Regions from separate parts of the Kitasatospora sp. NPDC002543 genome, predicted to be linked through region 1. Evidence: riboswitches for the same ligand, from Rfam matches in the RefSeq annotation. Region 1 holds a riboswitch; each other region holds the start of a gene.
The links. A riboswitch is a leader RNA that binds a small molecule or an ion and turns the genes downstream of it on or off. The one in region 1 is predicted to bind cobalamin.

Region 1 (7,010 bases):
GGGTCGGCTGGGCGTTCCAGCCCATCTTCTTCTCGTTCGGCCCGAAGGAGACCCCCCGGTCGTCACGCTCCACGACGAACGCGGAGATCCCCTTCGGCCCGGGGGCACCGGTCCGGGCCAGCACCACATAGACCTGCGAGGCGCCCGCGCCGGAGATGAACTGCTTGACGCCGTCCAGCACCCAGTGGTCGCCGTCGCGCACGGCCCGGGTGGCGATCGCGGCGGCGTCGGAGCCGGCACCGGGCTCGGTGAGGCAGTAGCTGCCCAGGTGCTCGGCCGTGCAGAGTGCGGGTAGCCAGCGAGCGCGCTGCGCCTGCGTGCCGTAGCGGTCGATCATCCAGGCGACCATGTTGTGGATGGACAGGTAGGCGGCGATGGACGGGCAGCCACCGGCGAGTGCCTCGAAGGCCACCACGCCATCCAGGCGGGAGAGTTCGGAGCCGCCCATGCCCTCCTGGACGTACACGCCGGCCAGGCCGAGGTCGGCGGCCTTGCGCAGCACGTCCACCGGGAAGTGCTTGGACTGGTCCCACTCCACGGCGTGCGGCGCGAGGTACTCCTCGGCGAAGGCCCGGGTCGTCTCGGCGATGGCGCGCTGGTCCTCGGTGAGGTCGTGCATCGCGCTCATCCCATCGTCGGCATGGTGAAGATCGCGCCCTCCTTGACCCCGGAGGGCCAGCGCGAGGTGACGGTCCGGGTGCGGGTGTAGAAGCGGATGGCGTCCGGCCCGTGCTGGTTGAGGTCGCCGAACGCGGAGCGCTTCCATCCGCCGAAGGTGTGGTAGGCGATCGGCACCGGGATGGGCACGTTGACGCCGACCATGCCGGTGGTCACCCGGCGGGCGAAGTCCCGGGCGGTGTCGCCGTCGCGGGTGTAGATGGCCACACCGTTGCCGAACTCGTGCTCACTGGGCAGCCGCAGCGCCTCCTCGTAGTCGGCGGCGCGCACGACCGTGAGGACGGGGCCGAAGATCTCCTCCCGGTAGATCCGCATGTCCGGCGTCACCCGGTCGAACAGGGAGGCGCCGAGGAAGTAGCCGTCCTCGTGCCCCTCCAACCGGAAGTCACGCCCGTCCACGACGAGTTCGGCGCCCTCCTCGGCTCCGAGGTCCAGGTAGCCGCGGACCCGCTCCAGCGCGTCACGGCCCACCAGCGGGCCGAAGTCCGCCGCCGGGTCGTCCGAGCGCCCGACCTTCAGCGTGGCGATCAGCTCGACCAGCTTCGCCACCAGGGCGTCCGCGGTCCGCTCCCCCACCGGGACGGCCACCGAGATCGCCATACAGCGCTCCCCCGCCGAGCCGTAGCCGGCGCCGACCAGCGCGTCCGCGGCTTGGTCGAGGTCGGCGTCCGGCATCACGATCATGTGGTTCTTCGCGCCGCCGAAGCACTGCGCCCGCTTCCCGTGCGCGGCGGCCGTCGCGTACACGTACTGGGCGATCGGCGTGGAGCCGACGAAGCCGAGGGCCTGCACCCGCGGGTCCTCCAGCAGGGTGTCCACGGCCTCCTTGCCGCCGTTCACGACGTTCAGGACGCCCGGCGGCAGCCCCGCCTCCAGGAACAGCTCGGCCAGCCGCAGCGGCACCGACGGGCACCGCTCAGAGGGCTTGAGGACGAAGGCGTTGCCGCAGGCCAGCGCGGGCGCGGCCTTCCACAGCGGGATCATCGCGGGGAAGTTGAACGGCGTGATGCCGGCGACGACGCCGAGCGGCTGACGCATCGAGTAGACGTCGATACCGGTGCCGGCGTTGTCGCTGAACTCGCCCTTCAGCAGGTGCGGGATCCCCGCGGCGAACTCCACCACCTCCAGGCCGCGCTGGATGTCCCCGTGGGCATCGGCCACGGTCTTGCCGTGCTCGGCGGAGAGCAGCCGGGCCAACTCGTCCTTCTCCTGCTCGACGAGTTGGAGGAAGCGCAGCAGCACCCGCGCCCGCCGCTGCGGGTTCCAGGCCGCCCACGCGGGCTGCGCCTGCGCTGCGTCGGCGATCACCGCCTCGACCTCGGCGCGGCTCGCCAGCGGCACCCGGGCCTGGACGCGCCCGGTGTTGGGGTCGTACACGTCGCCAAAGCGACCGGAGGTGCCGGCGACGGGCTTGCCGGCGACGGGCTTGCCGGCGACGAAGTGGGTGAGTTCTCGGACCATCGGGTTCCTACTCTCAACTGGGTCGGGGAGAGGAGGAATGGAGGCCGCCGCCGACGGGCGGGCGCACAGGGGTGCGGCCCCGCGGCGTCACGGTGGCGGTGGCATGACGAACCGTCAGAGCAGATGGGCCCCGGCAGTCGTCGGCACAGGACAACCAGGAGCAGCGGAACGGGAGCAGCCCGGAGTCATGCGTGTCGTCTCCATCCTCGTGGAAAACACGGATCACCCGCGGCCGGTATCCTGACTCCCGGATCACCGCACGCCCTCAGGCCTTCCCGGCTGGCTGCCAGTGGCCGTCATCTGCGAGGACGAACTCCCCGGTCACAGTGGCGGGACCGTGCCGGACTCACACCGGCTTCCCTGACACCGCGGACCTACCATCGACCATATAGTTGGACGTCCTAGTAAGTCCAGAGCTCTGTGCGCGCGTTGCGCCATCGGGATCCCACCCCGCCGGGCCCGGCTCGACTACCTTTGCAAGCCGTCTGCAAGAGGCCCAAGGGGGGCAGGTCTGCGTGCACGAGGCCGGGTGAGGTTTCACCCGCACCGCGCGAAAATTCAACCTGCCCGCCGTCAGCCAGGCCGCCCGTCGGCGGTAGAACGACCACGCGCTCATCATCGGAGTGGCCGATGCGGCAACACGAGCCCGTTCGGCGACTGGAGTCCTGCCGACCACACAAGAAGCGACGTCCCAGGATGCCCTGCGGATGTATCACGAGGCACCGGTACGGCCAAACCACCGGACGCGCTGGAATCTTGGGCTCCGCACGCAGCCGTGCGACCGTCCACTCCTCTGGAGGAGCCCGTGTCGTCGCAGTTTCATGACCGTCAAGGAGACGGCGGAATTCCTGAACATGTCTGTTCAGTGGGTCTATCGCGAAGCCCCTCAAGTAGGCCTCGTCCCGTACCGGTTCGGACAAGGACGGAACGCGAAGCTGCAGTTCAAGGTCACAGAGGTCCAGACCTGGGTGAAGCAGCAACGGATGTCCGTCAGGTGAGCCAGACCGAGACGCCTCGGGCGCCCTGCTCCACACCAGAGCAGGGCGCCCGACGCGTTTCAGGCCGCAAGGCCGAGGTCGAGGACCTGGGCGGCGTGGCCGATGGAGCCGGGCATCAAGTGGCGGTAGATCTTGAACGTCACATCGATGCTCTTGCGCCTCATCCACTCGGCGACGTCGGTGATCGGGATGTTGTGGCTGAGGCAGTTCGAGGCGAAGAAGTGCCTCAGGCCGTAGAGCGTCATCCCCTCGGGGATGTCGGTCTCGCCGGCCCGCTTGATCCGGTCCCACTGGTTCTGCAGGTAGTAGGACGGGTACGGCTTCGCGATGTCCAGCGGGTGGCGGAGCAAGTAGCCGTCGATGGTGCCGTAGATATCCGCGTACGAGAGCAGGCTGAGCCGCGTCCGGACCGTCAGCGGGACGCCCCGGTAGTCGCCCTTCTTGCGGTGCTTGAGCGGCGCGCGACCCAGCCGTCCGAGCAGGTCCTCGACGCGCTCGCCCGCGTCCTCGACCTCGACGCGACCGAACGCGGGCACCTCCACCGCCTCGCGCGGCAGCGCCGCCGCCGCGCGACGACGCCGGGCACCCGGGTCCGGCCGGAGCTGCTGCGCGTCCTCGACCTGGTCGCCGGCGCTCCCGCGCTGATCATGAACCACCGCCTGGACGTCCTCGCCGGGAACGGCCTCGCCGGACTCCTCTTCGGCCGCCCGATGCCGGGCCTGAACATCGCCCGGCACATCATCCTGGAGGAGGCCGAGCACGGCCTGTAAGCGGACTGGGAGAACTGCACCCTGGACGTGGTCGGGCACCTGCGCCTGGCCGCCGGAAAGTACCCCGACGACCCTCACCTGGCCTCGCTCGTCGGCGAGTTGGCGATGGGCAGCGAGCGCTTCCGCCGCCTCTGGGCCCGCGCGGAGGTGCGCGCCCGCACCCACGGACGCAAGGCGTACCGGCACCCCATGGTCGGACTGCTGGAACTGCACCAGGAGAACTTCGCGCTGCCTGGCGAGCCGGGCATCGAACTGCTCGTGCTGTCGGCGGCCCCCGGCAGCCCCACCGAGGACGGACTGCGCCTGCTCGCGGGCCTGGCCGCGGACCACGGCGCCGCCCGTCGCCCGGTGGACGCCCGGACCCTCGACTGACTCACCGACGCCCGCCCACCGCCGGTCACGGGCGTCCGTCGGCCGCCGGCCGGGCCCGCCGCGGGCCCCGGAGAGCTCCGCGGTCCTGCGGTGTCACCGCCCGGCCCGCTCCTCCAAGGCGTCCAGGACCTTGTCCAGCGTGATCGGCAGGTCACGCACCCGCACCCCGCACGCGTGCCACACGGCGTTCGACACCGCGGCGGCCGTCCCGACGATGCCGATCTCCCCGATGCCCTTGGAGCCCATGGCGTTGACGTGGGGATCGTGCTCGGCGAGCCAGTGCGCCTCGATGCGGTCGACGTCCGCGTTCGACGTGATCTGGTACTCGGCGAGGTCGTGGTTGACCACGTGGCCGGTCCGCGGGTCGAGCACGCCGTTCTCGTGCAGGGCCATGGACAGCCCCATCGTCATCCCGCCGACGAACTGCGAGCGCGCCGTGCGGGGGTTGATGATCCGGCCCGCGGCGAACACTCCCAGCAGGCGCGGCACCCGCACCTCGCCGGTGTCCACGTGGACGCGCGCCTCGGCGAACTGCGCCCCGAAGGCGTGCATCGCGTAGCGCTCGTCCGGCGGCCCGACACTGCCGGAGGCCTGCGCCCCGTCCGGCGGCTCGGCCCCGTACCGGTCGCGCAGGGCGCGCGCGGCCTCGACCACGGCAGATCCCCACGTCGTCATGCCCGAGGAACCCCCGGCCACCGACGCCACCGGGTAGTCCGTGTCCCCGATCCGCACCTCCACCCGGGCCACCGGCACGCCGAGCGCGTCCGCGGCGATCTGCGCGAGCGTGGTCCAGGTGCCGGTGCCGAGGTCGGCCGCGCCGATCTCGGCCACGTAACCCCCGCCCTCCCGCCGGATCGTCGCCGTCGACTTCGGCATCCGGCTGACCGGGTAGGTGGAGGCCGCCACGCCCGTGCCGACCAGCCAGTCGCCCCGGCGGCGCACGCCCGGCCGGGGATCGCGCCGCGACCAGCCGAACCGCTCCGCGCCCTCCCGCAGGCAGCCGACCAGGCCGCGGCTGGAGAACGGCTTGCCCGAACCGGGTTCGACGGCGGGCTCGTTGCGGATCCGCAACTCGACCGGATCCATGCCGAGGCGCTCGGCCAGCTCGTCCATCGCCACCTCGGGGCCGAACATCCCGGGGCACTCGCCCGGGGCGCGCATCCAGGACGGCGCCGGCACGTCGAGGGCGGCCAGCCGGTGCGTGGTGCGCCGGTTCGGCGAGGCGTACATCATGCGCGCGGGGACGCCGGTCTGCTCGGCGAACTCCTTGATGCGCGAGGTCTGTTCGACGACGTCGACCGCGACGGCGGTGAGCCTGCCGTCCCGGTCGGCCGCGAGCCGGCAGCGCTGGATGGTCGGGGTGCGGTAGCCGGTCAGGGCGAACATCTGCTGCCGGGTCAGCGCCAGCCGGACCGGCCGGCCGGGCAGCGCCCGCGCGGCCATCGCGGCGAGCACCACGTTGACGTGCGGCTGCCCCTTGGAACCGAACCCGCCCCCGACGTACGGGCAGACCACCCGGACCCGGGCCTCCTCGAGGCCGAACACCGACGCCAGGGTGGACCGCGTCGGGTGGACCCCCTGGGTGGAGTCCCACAGGGTGAGGAAGCCCTCGCCCGCCGGATCCCACAGGGCCGCCGTGGCGTGCGGTTCCATCGGGTTGTTGTGGCACCTGGCGGTGCTGTACGTCTCGTCGACGCTCACCCGCGCGGCCGCCATCGCGGCGTCCACGTCGCCCTCGACGGTGTCGGTGGGGTGGTCCGGGTTCACCCTCCGCGGCGCGTACAGGTCCTCGCGGTCGGCCCGCAGTTCGGCGTCGTGCGGCTGCTGCTCGTAACCGACCCGGACGAGCGCGGCCGCATGCCTCGCCACCTCGGAGCTGTCCGCGACGACGAGGGCGACGACCTGGCCCCGGAAGGCGACCTCCGCGTCCTGCAGGACCGCCAGCTCCCGGTCCTCGGTGGACGCCAGGCGCTCCGCGTTGTCGTGGGTGAGCACCGCGGCCACCCCGTCGAGCGCCTCGGCCGCGGCGGTGTCCAGCTCCGTCACGCGCCCCCGGGCGACGCCGGCCTGGACGACGTGCAGATGTGCGGCGTCCGCCAACGGGGTCTCGTGGGCGTAGGTGGCGGTGCCCAGGACCTTGACGGCCCCGTCCCGGCGGGGCAGGTCGCGGCCGACGGCGGCCGGCTCGTCCGGGAACGTCATTGGGAAGTGTCCTCTCCGGCCAGACCGCGCAGGGTCGCGGCGAGGGTGCGGCGCAGCAGCGGGATCTTGAACGCGTTGCCGCCGCCCAGCCCTTCGGCCGGCCGGGCGGCGGCGAGCTCGGCGTCCGCGGCGGCCCGGTAGGCGTCTTCCGAAACGGGGGCACCCCGCAGCACTTCCTCGGCCCGGTACGCACGCCACGGCGCGTGCGCCACGCCGCCGAAGGCGATCCGCGAGTCCACCACCACCCCGTCCCGGACGTCGAGTGCCGCGGCCACGCTGACCAGGGCGAACGCGTACGAGGCCCGGTCGCGCACCTTGCGGTAGGCCGAGCGGCGGGCGATCGGCTGCGCCGGCAGGTCGATCGCCGTGATCAGCTCACCGTGTTCGAGCACCGTGTCGCGCTCGGGGGTGTCGCCGGGCAGCCGGTGCAGGTCGACGAACGGGATGGTGCGCTCACCGCCCGGCCCGAGCACCCGTACCCGTGCCCCGAGCGCGGCCAGCGCCACCGCCATGTCGGAGGGATGGACCG
Region 2 (7,010 bases), on a different contig from region 1:
CACCGCGGCCATTCCCTCGGAATTCTCCGAGCGCATGCTGGAACACCGGGACGACCCCGGGGCGGTCCGGGCGATCGGAATCGAGTACGCCACCGCGATGTGCCGGCGACTGCTGTCCGAAGGGGTCCCCGGTCTGCATTTCATGACCATGAACTTCTCCACGGTCACGACGGAGATCTACCAGAACCTCGGCCTGCCCGAGTCCGGCTGAGCCATCCGACGGGAGCGGGCGCGGCGGCCTCGCCGCGCCCGCTCCGACTCCCGGAATCCGGCCTCCGTCAGCCGGCCAGTTCCGCGCGCAGCACCCGGGCCGCGCCGACCAGGCTCTCCAGCGAGGCCCGGGTCTCCGTCCAGCCGCGGGTCTTCAGCCCGCAGTCCGGGTTGACCCACAGCCGCTCCGCCGGGATCGCCGCCAGACCCGCGCGCAGCAGGGAGACGGCCTCCTCGGTGCTGGGGACGCGCGGCGAGTGGATGTCCCAGACGCCCGGGCCGACCTCGCGCGGGTAGCCCGCCTCGGCCAGCTCGCCGGCCACCTCCATGTGCGAGCGGGTCGCCTCCAGGGAGATGACGTCCGCGTCGAGGTCGTCGATCGCGGTCATGATCGCACCGAACTCGGCGTAGCACATGTGGGTGTGGATCTGGGTGTCGGTCCGCACCCCGGAGGTGGCCAGCCGGAAGGCCTCGGTGGCCCAGTCCAGGTACGCCGGGCGGGCGGCGGCCCGCAGCGGGAGGGTCTCGCGCAGGGCCGGCTCGTCCACCTGGACCACGGCCGCGCCGGCCGCCTCCAGGTCGGTGACCTCGTCGCGCAGGGCGAGGGCCACCTGCCGGGCGGTGTCGGCCGGCGGCTGGTCGTCGCGGACGAAGGACCAGGCGAGCATGGTGACCGGACCGGTCAGCATGCCCTTGACCGGGCGGTCGGTCAGGTGCTGCGCGTAGACGAACCACTCGGTGGTCATCGGATGCGGGCGGGAGATGTCGCCGGCCAGCACCGGCGGGCGCACGTACCGGGTGCCGTACGACTGCACCCAGCCGTGCCGGGTGGCCAGGTAGCCGGTGAGCTGCTCGGCGAAGTACTGGACCATGTCGTTGCGCTCGGGCTCGCCGTGTACCAGGACGTCCAGGCCGGCCTTCTCCTGGTACGCGATGACTTCGCGGACCTCGCTCTCCATCCGCTCCCGGTAGGCCGCGGCGTCGATCCGTCCGGCCGTCAGGTCGGCGCGGGCGGTGCGCAGTTCGGTGGTCTGCGGGAAGGAGCCGATGGTGGTGGTCGGCAGCAGCGGCAGGCCGAGCCGGGCGCGCTGGGCCTCGGCCCGCTGCGGGTAGGCCTGGGCGCGTCGGGTGTCCTCGGCGGTGACGGCGGCCGCCCGGGCGCGCACCGCCGGGTCGTGGGTGATCGGGGAGTTGGCGCGGGAGGCGAGGTCGGCGCGGTTGGCGGCGAGCTCGGCGGTGATCGCGCCGGTGCCCTCGCGCAGGCCGCGGGCGAGCAGCGCCGCCTCGCCGGCCTTCTGCCGGGCGAAGGCGAGCCAGCGGGCGATCTGCGGGTCCAGCTCCCGTTCGGCGGCGGCGTCGATCGGGACGTGCAGCAGGGAGCAGGACGGCGCGACGTCGACGGTGTCGGCGAGGCCCAGCAGGGTCGCCAGCGTGGACAGCGACTTCTCCAGGTCGTTGATCCAGATGTTGCGCCCGTCGATCACCCCGGCGACCAGCCGCTTGCCGGGCAGCCCGCCGACGGCGGCCAGGTCCTCCAGGTTGGCGGCGGCCGGGCCGGTGAAGTCCAGCGCCAAGCCCTCCACCGGGGCCTTGGCCAGCACCGACAGTGCCTCGCCGAGCCGGTCGAAGTAGCTCGCGACCAGCAGCTTGGGCCGCTCGGTGAGGGCGCCGAGCTCACGGTAGGCGCGCGCGGCGGTGTTCAGCTCGGCCGGGGTGCGGTCCTGGACCAGCGCGGGCTCGTCCAGCTGCACCCACTCGGCCCCCTCGGCCCTGAGCGCCGCGAGCAGCTCGGCGTAGACCGGCAGCAACCGGTCCAGCAGGGTGATCGGCTGGAAGTCCTCCGCCACCCCGGGGGCAGGCTTGGCCAGCAGCAGGTAGGTCACCGGGCCGACCAGCACCGGACGGGCGGCGTGGCCGAGCGCGACGGCCTCCGCGAACTCGCCGACCGCCTTGGCCGGGTTCGCGGCGAACACCGTGTCCGGGCCCAACTCCGGCACCAGGTAGTGGTAGTTGGTGTCGAACCACTTGGTCATCTCGAGCGGTGCGACGTCCTGGTTGCCGCGCGCCATCGCGAAGTACCCGTCCAGCGGGTCGGCGTCGACCGCCTCCCGGTGGCGCGGCGGGATCGCACCGACCGCCACGCTGGTGTCCAGCACGTGGTCGTAGAACGAGAAGTCACCGGTCGGGACCTCCCCGACCCCCGCCCCGGCGAGCTGGGCCCAGTTGGTCCGGCGCAGGTCGGCCGCGGTCGACAGCAGCGCCTCGGCCGTGACCGTGCCCTTCCAGTAGCCCTCGATCGCCTTTTTCAGTTCACGGTTACGGCCCTGCCGGGGGTAGCCGTACGCGGTGGCCACGGACGCCGCGGCTGCGGACTTCGCTGTCAAGGGACTCTCCTTCGCGAGCCTGAATCCTCAAGTGCACCGGTGGCGGCACGAGGACGCGAAGGGAGGACGAACCGGACGGACACCCGTGCCCGTGCACGGCTCCGCCTGGTATGGTCGCCGACCCGCCCACGAGGTCACCGGATGGCCGCACGCGAACGGTCGCGCGCGGGCAGTGGCAGGTCTTCGGACTCGCGGGCGCGCCCACCCGGTCGAAACCGGGGCGGACACCTACTGGCCGTCGCTTCCCAGACCCGTCCCGGGTCCAGTGCGTATGACGGCGGTCGTTCCCACTCACCGCTGCGGGGCAGTCCCGGATTCCCACCGGGTTCCCTCTTGCGACACCCCGCCTGGCGGGCGGGGCGAACCAGCTGCGTGGCCAGCTTAGGGGCAGAACGCCGCCGCGGAGGCGGAAATCTCGAAAGCCTTCTGCATCGTGAGACGAAGCGCCCCGGACGGCCACCCCGAACGGCTACTCGACCGGCTCGCGCTCCGGCCCGGTGCGGCCGGTCCGCCGCTCCCGCGCCGCACCGTCGCGCCGCTCCTCGGAGGAGCCCTCCACGACCAGCTCCGGGACGCGGTGCGGCCGCCCGTCCGCGTCGATCGCGACGAAGACCAGCTGCGCCGTCGCCACCCTGGTGACGGGCCCGGTGAGGTTCCACCGCTCCGAGGTCACCACGACGGCCACGTCCATCGAGGTCCGCCCGACGTGCTCCACCCGGGCCCGGACGGTGAGGAGGTCCCCGGCCCGGACGGGGGCGAGGAAGGACATCTCCTCGACCGAGACGGTGACCGCGGGGACTCCGGCGTGCCGGCCCGCGGCGGCGGCCGCCGCGTCGTCGATCAGCTTCATCATCACGCCGCCGTGCACCGAACCGTAGAGGTTGGTGTCGTGGTCGCTCATGATGTGGGCGAGGGTCACCGCGGAGTCGGCCGGGGTGCGGGAGAGGACGGACGGACTGGTCACAGCGACGGCCCGCCCGTCATGGCGCCGCGGGAGTCGTGGTCGGCGTTCCGCTGCACGGAACCCTCCTTCGTGGGTCGCGCGCCCCGTGCCGGGCACGCGAAGGAGCGGGCGGCCGTGCGCATACGGCCCACCCGCACCAGCGGCCCGCCCTCGGGGTCGTGGTGGGACCGCGGGCCACCACGGCACGCGGGCAGCGGCAGGTCTTCGGACTCGTGGGCGCGCCCTCCCGGCCTGACCGGGACGGACACCTACCGGCCGTAGCCTCCCGGGCCCGTGTCCGGGCCCGCCGCACAGGACGGCGGTCGCCCCCGCTCACCGCTGCGGGGCAGTCCCGGATTCCCACCGGGTTCCCTCTTGCGACACCCCGCCCGGCGGGCGGGGCGAACCAGCTGCCCCGCCAGCTTACGTCCATCCGCGCAGCTCACGGCCACCGCCCACCTCCTCGGTCGGTCCACGCACGACCGCCGGGGCCGTACGCCGGGGCGGACGGCAGAATGTCCCCCATGCGGCACATCTTCGTCATCGGCATCGGCGCGGGCGACCCCGACCACCTGACCCTGCAAGCGGTCAAGGCGATCGGTCGCACCGACGTCTTCTTCATCCTCGACAAGAGCGAGGAGCGGCAGGACCTGATCAGGCTCCGCCGCCGGATGCTGGCCGAGCACGGCCTGCCCGGGCACCGGGTGGTCGAGGTGCCCGACGCGGAACGGGACCGCACCACCCCCGCGTACACCGCCGCCGTGGACGACTGGCGCGTGCGCCGCGCCGATCTGGTCGAGCGGCTGCTCGCCGAGCACCTCGGCCCGGAGGAGAGCGGCGCCTTCCTGGTCTGGGGCGACCCCGCGCTCTACGACAGCGTCATCGCCGTGGTCGAGGACGTGTCCACCCGTGGCGGGGTGCCGTTCGAGTTCGAGGTGCTCCCGGGCATCAGCAGCGTCTCCGCACTCGCCGCCCGGCACCGCACCACGCTGACCAGGGTCGGCCGCCCGGTGCAGATCACCACCGGTCGCCGCCTGGCCGAGGGCTTCCCCGCGGGGGTGGACGACGTGGTGGTGATGCTCGACGGCCGGGCCGCCTTCACCGAGATCGACCCCCGGGGGCTGGAGATCCACTACGGCGCCTACCTCGGCACCCCCGACGAGGTGCTCGTCTCCGGGCCGCTCGCCGAGGCGGCCCCGCGGATCCGCGAGCTGCGCGAGCGGTCCCGCGAGCGCAAGGGCTGGATCATGGACACCTACCTGCTCCGGCGCTCGGACGGCTGACCCTCGGCAGCGTGACGCGGTGCGCCGCCCCGGGGGGGGGGCGGGGCGGCGCGGCGCGTCAGCGGTCGGTGAACTCCGGCGGGCGCTTCTCGGCGAAGGCCGCCATGCCCTCTCACCGTGACCTCGGCTGGGGCCTCAGCCCAGGAGCTTCGCCAGTACCCGGTCGAGCGCGTGGATGTCCTCCGGCGGCAGCGCGAGCAGCGCGTCCGGCGGGGTGGTGAGGATCCCGGTGGCGAGCGCCGCCTTCGCCTCGCCCTCCTCGGTGAGGTGGACCAGCTTGGAGCGCCGGTCGGCCGGGTTGGTGATGCGTTCGGCGAGGCCGCGCCGCACCAGGTCGTCCACGATGACGGTGGTGTACGGCGGGTCGGCGGTCAGCCGCTCGGCCAGCTCCCGCAGGGTGATCGGGCCGGCGGCGAGCCGGCGCAGCGCCCTGACGCGGCTGAAGCTCATGCCGAGGGCGTCGGCGACGATCCTGCGGCGGTCGTGGCGCTCCAGCACGAGCGCGTACATCCCCTGCCAGACCCGGGCCGCCGCCCCGGCGTCGGCCTCGCTCACCTCCGGGTGCCCGCCGGTGTCAAGGCGCTCCATCAGGTGCCCACCGTCTCCTTCGTCCGCTCGGTCTCCTCGACCGCCTCCTCGGCGGCGAGCCGCTGTGCCGTGCGCTCGGCCGTCGCCCGGGCCCAGCGGCCGGAAGTGAGCGTACCGGCGATCAGTACGGCGGCCCCGCAGCCGACGATGATCCACCACGCCGTCCGCGCCGCCCCGGTGAAGGCCACCGGGTCCGTGAGGACGGTCCCGGCCATCAGGGCGCCGGTCACCGCGACACCCAGGGACTGGCCGACCTGCCGGCTGGTGGAGGCCACGGCCGCCGCCACCCCGGCCTGCGCGCGGGGCATCCCGGAGACGGCGGTGTTGGTGATGGGCGCGTTGACCAGGCCGAAGCCGGTGCCGAAGAGCAGGAAGGCGAGGACCAGCAGACCGGTCGGCAGGTGCTCGGAGTAGCCGACCGCCTGGAGCAGGGCGCTCGCGGTCAGCGCGGCCCCCGCCAGCAGCAGCGGTGTGCGCGGCCCCCGGGTGGCCACCATCCGGCCGGACAGCGGCGCGGCGAGCAGCGACATGACCGCCATCGGCAGCATGAACAGCCCGGCGTGCAGCGGGTCGAGTCCGCGGACCTCCTGGAGGTACAGGGAGCCGAGGAACAGGAAGCCGCCGAGGCCGGCGAAGGCGGCGACCGCGATCACGGTGGCGCCGGAGAACGGCGCGGAGCGGAAGAACCGCAGGTCGATCAGCGGATCGGCGCGCCGGGGTTCGTACCACAGCAGGCCCAGCAGCGCTCCCAGCGCGGCCGCCGCGCAGCCGAGCACCACGGGCGAGGTCCAGCCGCGCTCCGGCGACTCGATGATCGCGTAGGTGAGGGCGGCGAGCAGCACGACGACCAGCAACTGGCCGACCGGGTCCACCCGGCGGGTGCGGGCCGCCCTCGACTCCGGCACGTAGCGGGTGGTGAGGAAGAGCGCGGCCAGGCCGATCGGGACGTTGATCCAGAAGATCGCCCGCCACCCGGCCGACTCCACCAGCGCCCCGCCGATGATCGGCCCGGCGGCCATGCTGATGCCCACGACGCCGCTCCAGACGCCGATCGCGCGGGCGCGCTGCCGGGAGTCGGTGAAGGTGTTGCTGATGATCGACATGGCGACGGGGTTGAGCATCGATCCGCCGACCGCCTGGAGCATCCGCGCGGCGATCAGCCAGCCGAGCCCGGGAGCCAGGCTGCACAGCAGGGAGGCCCCGGTGAACACCACCAGGCCGATCCGGAACACCCGGCGGCGGCCGATCCGGTCGGCGGTCGATCCGGCGAGCATCAGCAGGCTGGCCAGGACCAGGGTGTAGGCGTCGATCGTCCACTGCAGTCCGGACACCGAGGTGTCCAGGTCGCGACGGATGGCGGGCAGGGCCACGTTCAGGATGGTGTTGTCGAGGCTGACGATCAGCAGGCTCATGCAGCAGATGGCGAGCACGAGCCAGGGCCGCGGTCGAGCGGCATCGGGCATGACGAACGCTCCAGATTTACTTGTGTTGTTGTAATGATTGTGAGCATATAACTAATCCGGGAGGCGACTCCACCCCGGCCCCGACCCCGCCCTCCCCGGCCACCCCGACCGCCCCCGACCTCGACCTCCCCGGCCACCC
Region 3 (7,010 bases), on a different contig from region 1:
TCGGAGCCCGCGCCCCGGAAGGTGATCATGCCGATCTTGTCGCGGCGCTGGTAGGCGTCCATCAGCAGCGAGAGCACCGCGCCCTTGACGGCGGTCATCCGCTGCCGGGCGGCCATCGAACCGGAGGCGTCGACCACGAACAGCACCAGGTTGGACTCCCGTCCCTGGCGCACCTGTTCGCGGAAGTCGTCCTTGTGCACCACCAGTGCCCGCCCGCTGCGCCCGCGCGCCGCCTGGTGCGGCGCGGCGGCCTGGAGGGTCGCGGTGAGGTGCAGCCGGCCGAGCGCGCCCTGCGGGCGGCGGGCGCGGATGGTGTGCCCGCCGGTGGTCTCGGCGGGGGAGCGGCGGCCCTGGGCGCCGTGCCCGGTGCCCTTCACCGTGAACAGCCGGGTCCGGTACGGGTCCCCGGCCGCGACCGGCGCCGACTCCCGCGAGGGGGAGGGGTGTCGGGCCGGTGCGGGCGGCTGCGCGGGCTCCTCGCCGCCCTCGGGGGAGGTGCCCTCGGGGACGGTGCCCTCGGACGGGGACGTCTCGGGAGCGGAGGCCTCGGGGCCGCCGTCGGAGGGCTCGGGCGCGCCGCCGCCGTCGGGGCCGCCCCCGTCCGGCCCGCCGTCCTCCGGTCCGCCGTCGCCGTCCGGGCCGGGCCCGTCGCCCTCGGGCTCCGGGTCCTCCGGCTGCGCGTGCTCCTCCAGCGTCCGGTCCAGCTGCTCCTCGTCCAGCCCCGGGGCGTCGAAGGGGTTGCGGCGGCGCCGGTGCGGCAGTGCCAGCCGGGCGGCCTTGCGGACGTCCTCCTCCAGCACCTCGGTGCGCCCGTCCCAGGCGGCCAGCGCGACGGCGGTGCGGGCCATCACGATGTCCGCGCGCAGCCCGTCCACCTCGAACGCGGCGCACACGGCGGTGATCTGACGCAGCGCCACATCGGTCAGCTCGACCTTGGGCAGCAACTCCCGTGCGGTGGTGATCCGTTCGGCGAGCGCCCGCTCCTCGGCGGCGAACCGGGCGGCGAACGAGGCCGGGTCCACGTCGTACGCGAGCCGGCGGCGGACGACCTCGGCGCGCTCGGCCGGGTCCCGGGTGGCGGCGATCTCGACGGTCAGGCCGAACCGGTCGAGCAGCTGCGGCCGCAGCTCGCCCTCCTCCGGGTTCATGGTGCCGACCAGCAGGAACCGGGCGGCGTGCCGCACCGACACGCCCTCGCGCTCGACGTACGAGCGCCCCATCGCGGCGGCGTCCAGCAGCAGGTCCACCACGTGGTCCTGGAGCAGGTTCACCTCGTCGATGTAGAGCACGCCGCGGTGCGCCCGGGCGAGCAGCCCGGGCTCGTACGCCTTGACGCCCTCGGCCAGCGCCCGCTCCAGGTCGAGCGAGCCGACGATCCGGTCCTCGGCCACGCCGACCGGCAACTCGACCAGCTGGGAGGGCCGTTCGGAGGCGGACGGGGAGACGTGCGGCCCGTCCGGGCACTGCGGGTCGGGCGTGGCCGGGTCGCAGGCGAAGCGGCAGTCGTCCACGGTGGCGATGGACGGCAGCAGGCCGGCCAGCGCGCGCACCATGGTCGACTTCGCGGTGCCCTTCTCGCCGCGCACCAGCACGCCGCCCACGGCCGGGGAGACCGCGTTCAGCAGCAGCCCGAGCCGCAGGTCGGCCATGCCGACGATCGCGGTGAACGGATAGCGGACGTCACTCATGCCGTACCCCACTCCTGTCGTATCCGGCTCAGGCTCATGCGTCACTCCCAGGGGCCCCGGGCGGGAGGAACGGCAGCGATCCGGCCGCCGGCACCCCGCCCTCGATCAGCTTCCACAGCGCGTCGGTGTCCGCGTGCTCCTCGATCAGGTCGCCCAGCCGGTCCAGCCGGGCCTCGCGCGCCGCGGCGAAGGAGGTGTCCGGCGCCGGGACGAACGCCCGGCCGGACGACTCGGCGACCTCGCGCAGGAGTTCACGGCGGAAGCCGTCGTTCTCCAGCGCGCCGTGCCAGGTGGTGCCCCAGACCGCGCCGACCCGGCAGCCGTCCAGGAAGGCCTCCCCGCCCTCGACCGCCACCACCCCGTGGTGGATCTCGTAGCCCTCGACCCGCTGCCCGTACGCCTCGCCGACCGGCCGCGCCAGCACCTTCTCGGCGCCGAACCGCACGCGCGTCGGCAGCAGTGCGAGGCCCTCGACGGCGCCCGCCTTCGACTCGACCTCGTCCACGATCGAGTGCGCCAGCATCTGGTAGCCGCCGCAGACCCCGAGGATCGGCAGTCCGGCCGCCGCCCGCGCCCGCAGGGCCGGCTCCAGGCCGCGCTCGCGCAGCCAGGCGAGGTCGGCGACGGTGGCGCGGGTGCCGGGCAGCACCACCAGGTCGGCGTCGGCCAGTTCCTCCGGCCTGGTCGCCCAGCGGACCAGCACGCCCGGCTCCTGCGCGAGCGCGTCCACGTCGGTGAAGTTGGACAGCCGCGGGAAGCGCACCACCGCCACCCGCAGCACGTCCGCGCCGAGCGGCCCGGGCCCGTCCGCCCGGTCCACCACCGTGGAGAGGTCCAGCGAGTCCTCGGCGTCCAGCCAGAGCCCGGGCAGCATCGGCAGCGTGCCCAGCACCGGACGGCCGGTCAGCTCGTGCAGCATCTCCAGCCCGGGCGCCAGCAGCCGCGCGTCGCCGCGGAACTTGTTGACGAACCAGCCCGCCACGTGCCGCTGGTCCTCCGCCGACAGCAGTGCCAGCGTCCCGTACATCGCCGCGAAGACCCCGCCGCGGTCGATGTCCCCGACCACCACCACCGGCAGGCCGGCGGCCGTGGCCAGGCCCATGTTGGCGATGTCGCGGTCGCGCAGGTTGATCTCGGCGGGCGAGCCCGCGCCCTCGCAGACCACCACGTCGTAGCGGCCGCGCAGGTCGGCGAGGCACTCCAGGGCGCGCTCCAGCAGGAGGGGCTTGCGCTCGCGGTAGTCCAGCGCGCCCACCTCGGCCACCGGCCTGCCGAGCAGCACCACCTGGCTGCGGCCGTCCGCGCCGGGCTTGAGCAGCACCGGGTTCATCGCCGCCTCCGGCTCCACCCGGGCGGCCTGCGCCTGCATCGCCTGGGCGCGGCCGATCTCGGCGCCGTCGGCGGTGACGAAGGAGTTGAGCGACATGTTCTGTGCCTTGAACGGCGCGACCCGCACGCCCTGGCGGGCGAGCCAACGGCAGATCCCGGCCGTCACCACGGTCTTGCCCGCGTCCGAGGTCGTCCCCGCGACCAGCAGCGCGTTCGTCATGCCCGTCCCCTCTTCCTCAGCGGCATCCTCAGCAGGACGTGCCCCGCGACCGTCGTACCCAGCGCGAGTGCGCCCACCCGCCGGGAGAGCGCGCAGGCCCGCTCGATGTCGTCCACCGTCACCGGCCGCAGCTCCTCGCCCAGTACGGGCCGGTGCTCCACCCGCTCGCCGTAGCGCAGCGTTCCGCCCAGCCGCACGCCCACCGCACCGGCGAACGCGGCCTCGGCCTGGCCCGCGTTCGGGCTCGGGTGGGCGGAGCCGTCGCGCCGCCAGACCCGCCAGGCCGTTCGGGGCTCGGGTGCGGCGGCCACCGTCAGCAGCGCCGTCAGCCGGGCGCCCGGCCAGCCCGCCACGTCGTCCAGCCGGGCCGAGGCCCAGCCGAACCGGGCGTAGCGGGGCGAGCGGTGGCCCACCATGGCGTCCAGGGTGTTCACGGCGCGGAAGGCCAGCAGGCCGGGGGTGCCGGCCAGGGCGCCCCAGGCCAGCGCGTTCACCACGGCGTCGGCGGTGTTCTCGGCCACCGACTCGACGACGGCCCGGGCGATCTGCTGCCCGTCCAGCGCGCTCGGGTCCCGTCCGCACAGGTGCGGCAGCCGCTCCCGGGCGGCCGTGAGGTCGCCGTCGGCCAGCGAGCGGCCGATGGTGCGCGCCTCCCGGGTCAGCGAGGTGCCGCCGAGCACCGTCCAGGCCGCGGCCGCCGCCAGCGCCGCCCGGCCCAGCGGGCGCCGGCCCACCGTGCGGTCCAGGGCGAGCGCGCCCGCCGCGACCGCGCCCACGCACAGCGCCGTGTACCCGGCCCCGGCGCCGCGTCCGTCGCGCCACAGCCGCCGCTCCAGCCGGGTCGCCGCGCTGCCGAAGAGGGCCACCGGGTGGCCCCGACGGGGGTCGCCGAAGCGGGCGTCGGCGGCGTAGCCCGCGACGGCGCCGAGCGCGAACGCGGCGGCGCGGGTCAGCGGACGCGGAGCGGGGGAGGGGGTGCGCGCGGTCATCGGCCGCACGGCGCGTGGCGGCGGGGAGGGCGGCACGGCGGAAGGCAGCTCGGAGTCCGGCGTGGCGGGGCAGCCTGCATCGCGTGCGTGTCCTCACTCAGGGTCCGCGCCCTGGATCGACGTGACGGCGGCGAGAGTCTCCTGGCTTCCGGGTCGAACGCACCCACGGAGCCTTCCAGCGGCCGTGGACGGCCCGCCGTGGCGATGTTCCGAGCGTGCTCCCCGGTGACAGTGGCGGGACCGCGCCGGACTTCCACCGGCTTCCTCTCCATGCCTCCGTTTGGCCCCAGGATCCCATCACGGGCCCGAACCGGGAGTCAACCGAGGTCACGGAGGGGTTGGTCACACGGCGGGCCGCACGGCGGGCCGCACGGCGGGTCACGCGGCGGGCCGCCCGGAAGGCCGCACGCCGGGCGTGCGCCGGCCGCTCCTGGCGCCTCCTCAGCACCGCCCGGCCGCCGCCCGGGTGACCCGGACGGCCCAGCCCGGTGGCCCGGGCGGCGGCGCACCGGTGAACTTGTGCACGAACACCGTCCGGTCCGTGAGCAACAGAGCGGGGAGCGAAATGCGTTGGGGAACCGCCGCCGTCGTGGCGGCCGCCGCGGTCGGGGCCGCCGTGCTGGTGATCGGCCGTCGGGCCTCCGAGCGGATGGTCCGTCCGGTGACCGCCGTCCAGGAGTCTGGGCCGGTCGTGGTCCGCGGCCTCGCCCCCGGCCGGGTCACCTTCACCCGCAGCCCGGCGAGCCTGCGTCCCGGCCGCTGGGCGGTCGAGTGGGCGGACGGCGGGCACGCGGTCGTGGAGGAGGTCCTGCACGGCGACGAGCGCGGCGTCACCCGCCGGCTGGTCCGCGCCGACCGGGGCACCCTCGCCGCCGGCACCGAGGTGCGCTTCACCCCCAGGGTCCTGCTCGGCGACCCGATGGAGGCGCTCGGCCTCGCCTTCGCCGACACCACCGCGGACGGTGAGCTCGGCGCCCTGCCCGCCTGGCGGCTCGACGGCAATCGCGGCACCTGGGTGGTCCTGGTGCACGGTCCGGGGGCCGACCGCCAGCAGGCCCTCCCGGTGCTCCCCGTCCTCGGCCGGCTCGGCCTGCCGGCCCTCGCCGTCACCTACCGCGGCGACCGGGGCGCCCCCGCCTCCCCGGACGGGCTCAGCCACTTCGGCGAGACCGAGTGGCGCGACGTCGAGTCGGCCGTGCGGCTGGCGCTCGACAGCGGGGCGGGCAAGGTGATCCTCTACGGCTGGTCCGTCGGCGCGACGACGGTCCTCCAGACCGTGGCCCGTTCCGCGTGGGCGCACGCCGTCGGCGGCCTGGTCCTCGACTCGCCGGTGCTCGACCTCCCGACCTCGGCCCGCCGGGACGCCGCCCGGGCCGGCTTCCGGGGCACGGCCGCCGAACTGGGCGCCCTCGCCGCCGAGGGCCGCACCGGTGTCGACCTCGCCGACTTCGGCCGGATCGCCGACGGCACGGACCTGCGGGTGCCGACCCTCCTCCTGCACAGCCCCGACGACCCGATCGCGCCCTTCGGCACCGCCGAGAAGCTGGCCGCCGCCCGCCGCGACGTGGTGAGCCTCCGGCCCTTCCCCGGTGCCGACCACGCCGCCCTCTGGAACTCGTCGCCCGACCACTACACCGAGCTCCTCCGCCGCTGGCTCACGCCCCTGCTCTGAGCACCCGGCCGTCCCGCGCCCCGCCCCGGGCGTCCCGCGCCCCGCCCCGGGCGTCCCGCGCCCCGCCCCGGGCGTCCCGCGCCCCGCCCCGGCTGTCCCGCGCCCCGCCCCGGACGTCCGGCCCCCGCTCCGCGCCCCGGGTGCCCCGTGCGGGGCGCCCGTTTCCCGCGGGTCTCGTTCCGGACGCCTCGCCCCCCTCCTCGCGCGCCGATTTCGGCCGGGCTTCGCCGGTCTTTTCCGGGCGGGCCTCCCCCCGCCCGTAAATGAACGTTTCTCCATTTCGCCGGAGATGCACGAGAAGTCGGCCGGTCCGACTTCTCGTGCGGCGTGATCCCGCCATCCGGTTCGCCATCCGTCCGGAATCGGGCTGGACAGTCCCGCCCGGCGTCCGTGGGCCGGAACGCCCCCGCGAAAACCCGCCCCGTTGTCAGGGGCGAAAATTGGACCGGCCCCTCACCCCCCACCTGCACGCACAGTGACCGGCCGAGCATTCCCGGCAACCGGGGCGCATCGGGTGGCATGGGCAGGTCACACATTTTTGGCCAGGCGGTTTGCCGCTGTTGCCCGATCTTGCGGAGGTGCCGCCCCCGGTCGCCCGGTCGTACGGACAACCGGATGTGACAGAAGGCCGGTACAAGGGGAAGACTGCTCGACGTGACGTCTCGGAATCCGCGCGACCGTGATGCCCCGCTCCCGCCGACGATCGGTACCGGTGCGACGGTGACCCGTCTCCCCGGAACGGCCCAACGGCCTGCCGGTGGCAGGCCGGGCGGGGCGGGTGTCCCCCGTAACGGAGTACCCCGGCGACGAGGACCCGCTCCGGCTCCCGGGCGGGGCCGGGTTCCCGTGCCGGAGGGCTTCCCGGCACCCTCCGAGCTCGCCCCGCTGGCCCGCCGGATGCTGGTGGACGCCGTCCGGGTGGCCCGCTGGTCCGGTGAGCTGGCCGAGGTCGACAAGCGCGGCGAACTGCTCCCGGACGACGCCCGTGCGGCGGGCCGGGCGCTGGCCATGACGGTCGGCGCCGCGGCCAAGGCCTGGGGGCAGGCGCTGCTGGTGGGCCTGGTGGAGGCCCGGGACGGCGGAGCCGGCCCCGGCTGGCGCCTGCACGCCTG

Region 2: it holds a riboswitch for cobalamin, as region 1 does, so the genes downstream of both, metE (5-methyltetrahydropteroyltriglutamate--homocysteine S-methyltransferase) here and ACWD4P_RS09510 (CoA-acylating methylmalonate-semialdehyde dehydrogenase) in region 1, are expected to answer to the same signal.
Region 3: it holds a riboswitch for cobalamin, as region 1 does, so the genes downstream of both, ACWD4P_RS29700 (cobalamin biosynthesis protein) here and ACWD4P_RS09510 (CoA-acylating methylmalonate-semialdehyde dehydrogenase) in region 1, are expected to answer to the same signal.

What each region holds. Positions count from the first base shown of each region.
Region 1 covers NZ_JBSFWR010000015.1:33,108-40,117, forward strand. The annotation lists gene ACWD4P_RS09505 (acyl-CoA dehydrogenase family protein) at 1-628, opposite strand, end outside; gene ACWD4P_RS09510 (CoA-acylating methylmalonate-semialdehyde dehydrogenase) at 625-2,139, opposite strand; cobalamin riboswitch at 2,353-2,536, opposite strand; gene ACWD4P_RS09515 (helix-turn-helix domain-containing protein) at 2,961-3,137, shown strand; gene ACWD4P_RS09520 (hypothetical protein) at 3,197-3,673, opposite strand; partial or broken gene ACWD4P_RS09525 (MmyB family transcriptional regulator) at 3,596-4,279, shown strand; gene ACWD4P_RS09530 (xanthine dehydrogenase family protein molybdopterin-binding subunit) at 4,373-6,481, opposite strand; gene ACWD4P_RS09535 (FAD binding domain-containing protein) at 6,478-7,010, opposite strand, start outside.
Region 2 covers NZ_JBSFWR010000115.1:81-7,090, reverse strand. The annotation lists gene metF (methylenetetrahydrofolate reductase [NAD(P)H]) at 1-211, shown strand, start outside; gene metE (5-methyltetrahydropteroyltriglutamate--homocysteine S-methyltransferase) at 279-2,594, opposite strand; cobalamin riboswitch at 2,768-2,961, opposite strand; gene ACWD4P_RS32670 (acyl-CoA thioesterase) at 3,064-3,558, opposite strand; cobalamin riboswitch at 3,754-3,922, opposite strand; gene cobF (precorrin-6A synthase (deacetylating)) at 4,062-4,820, shown strand; gene ACWD4P_RS32660 (MarR family winged helix-turn-helix transcriptional regulator) at 4,956-5,408, opposite strand; gene ACWD4P_RS32655 (MFS transporter) at 5,408-6,871, opposite strand.
Region 3 covers NZ_JBSFWR010000092.1:25,703-32,712, forward strand. The annotation lists gene ACWD4P_RS29690 (putative cobaltochelatase) at 1-1,688, opposite strand, end outside; gene ACWD4P_RS29695 (cobyric acid synthase) at 1,723-3,237, opposite strand; gene ACWD4P_RS29700 (cobalamin biosynthesis protein) at 3,234-4,226, opposite strand; cobalamin riboswitch at 4,361-4,493, opposite strand; gene ACWD4P_RS29705 (alpha/beta hydrolase family protein) at 4,792-5,898, shown strand; gene ACWD4P_RS29710 (hypothetical protein) at 6,745-7,010, shown strand, end outside.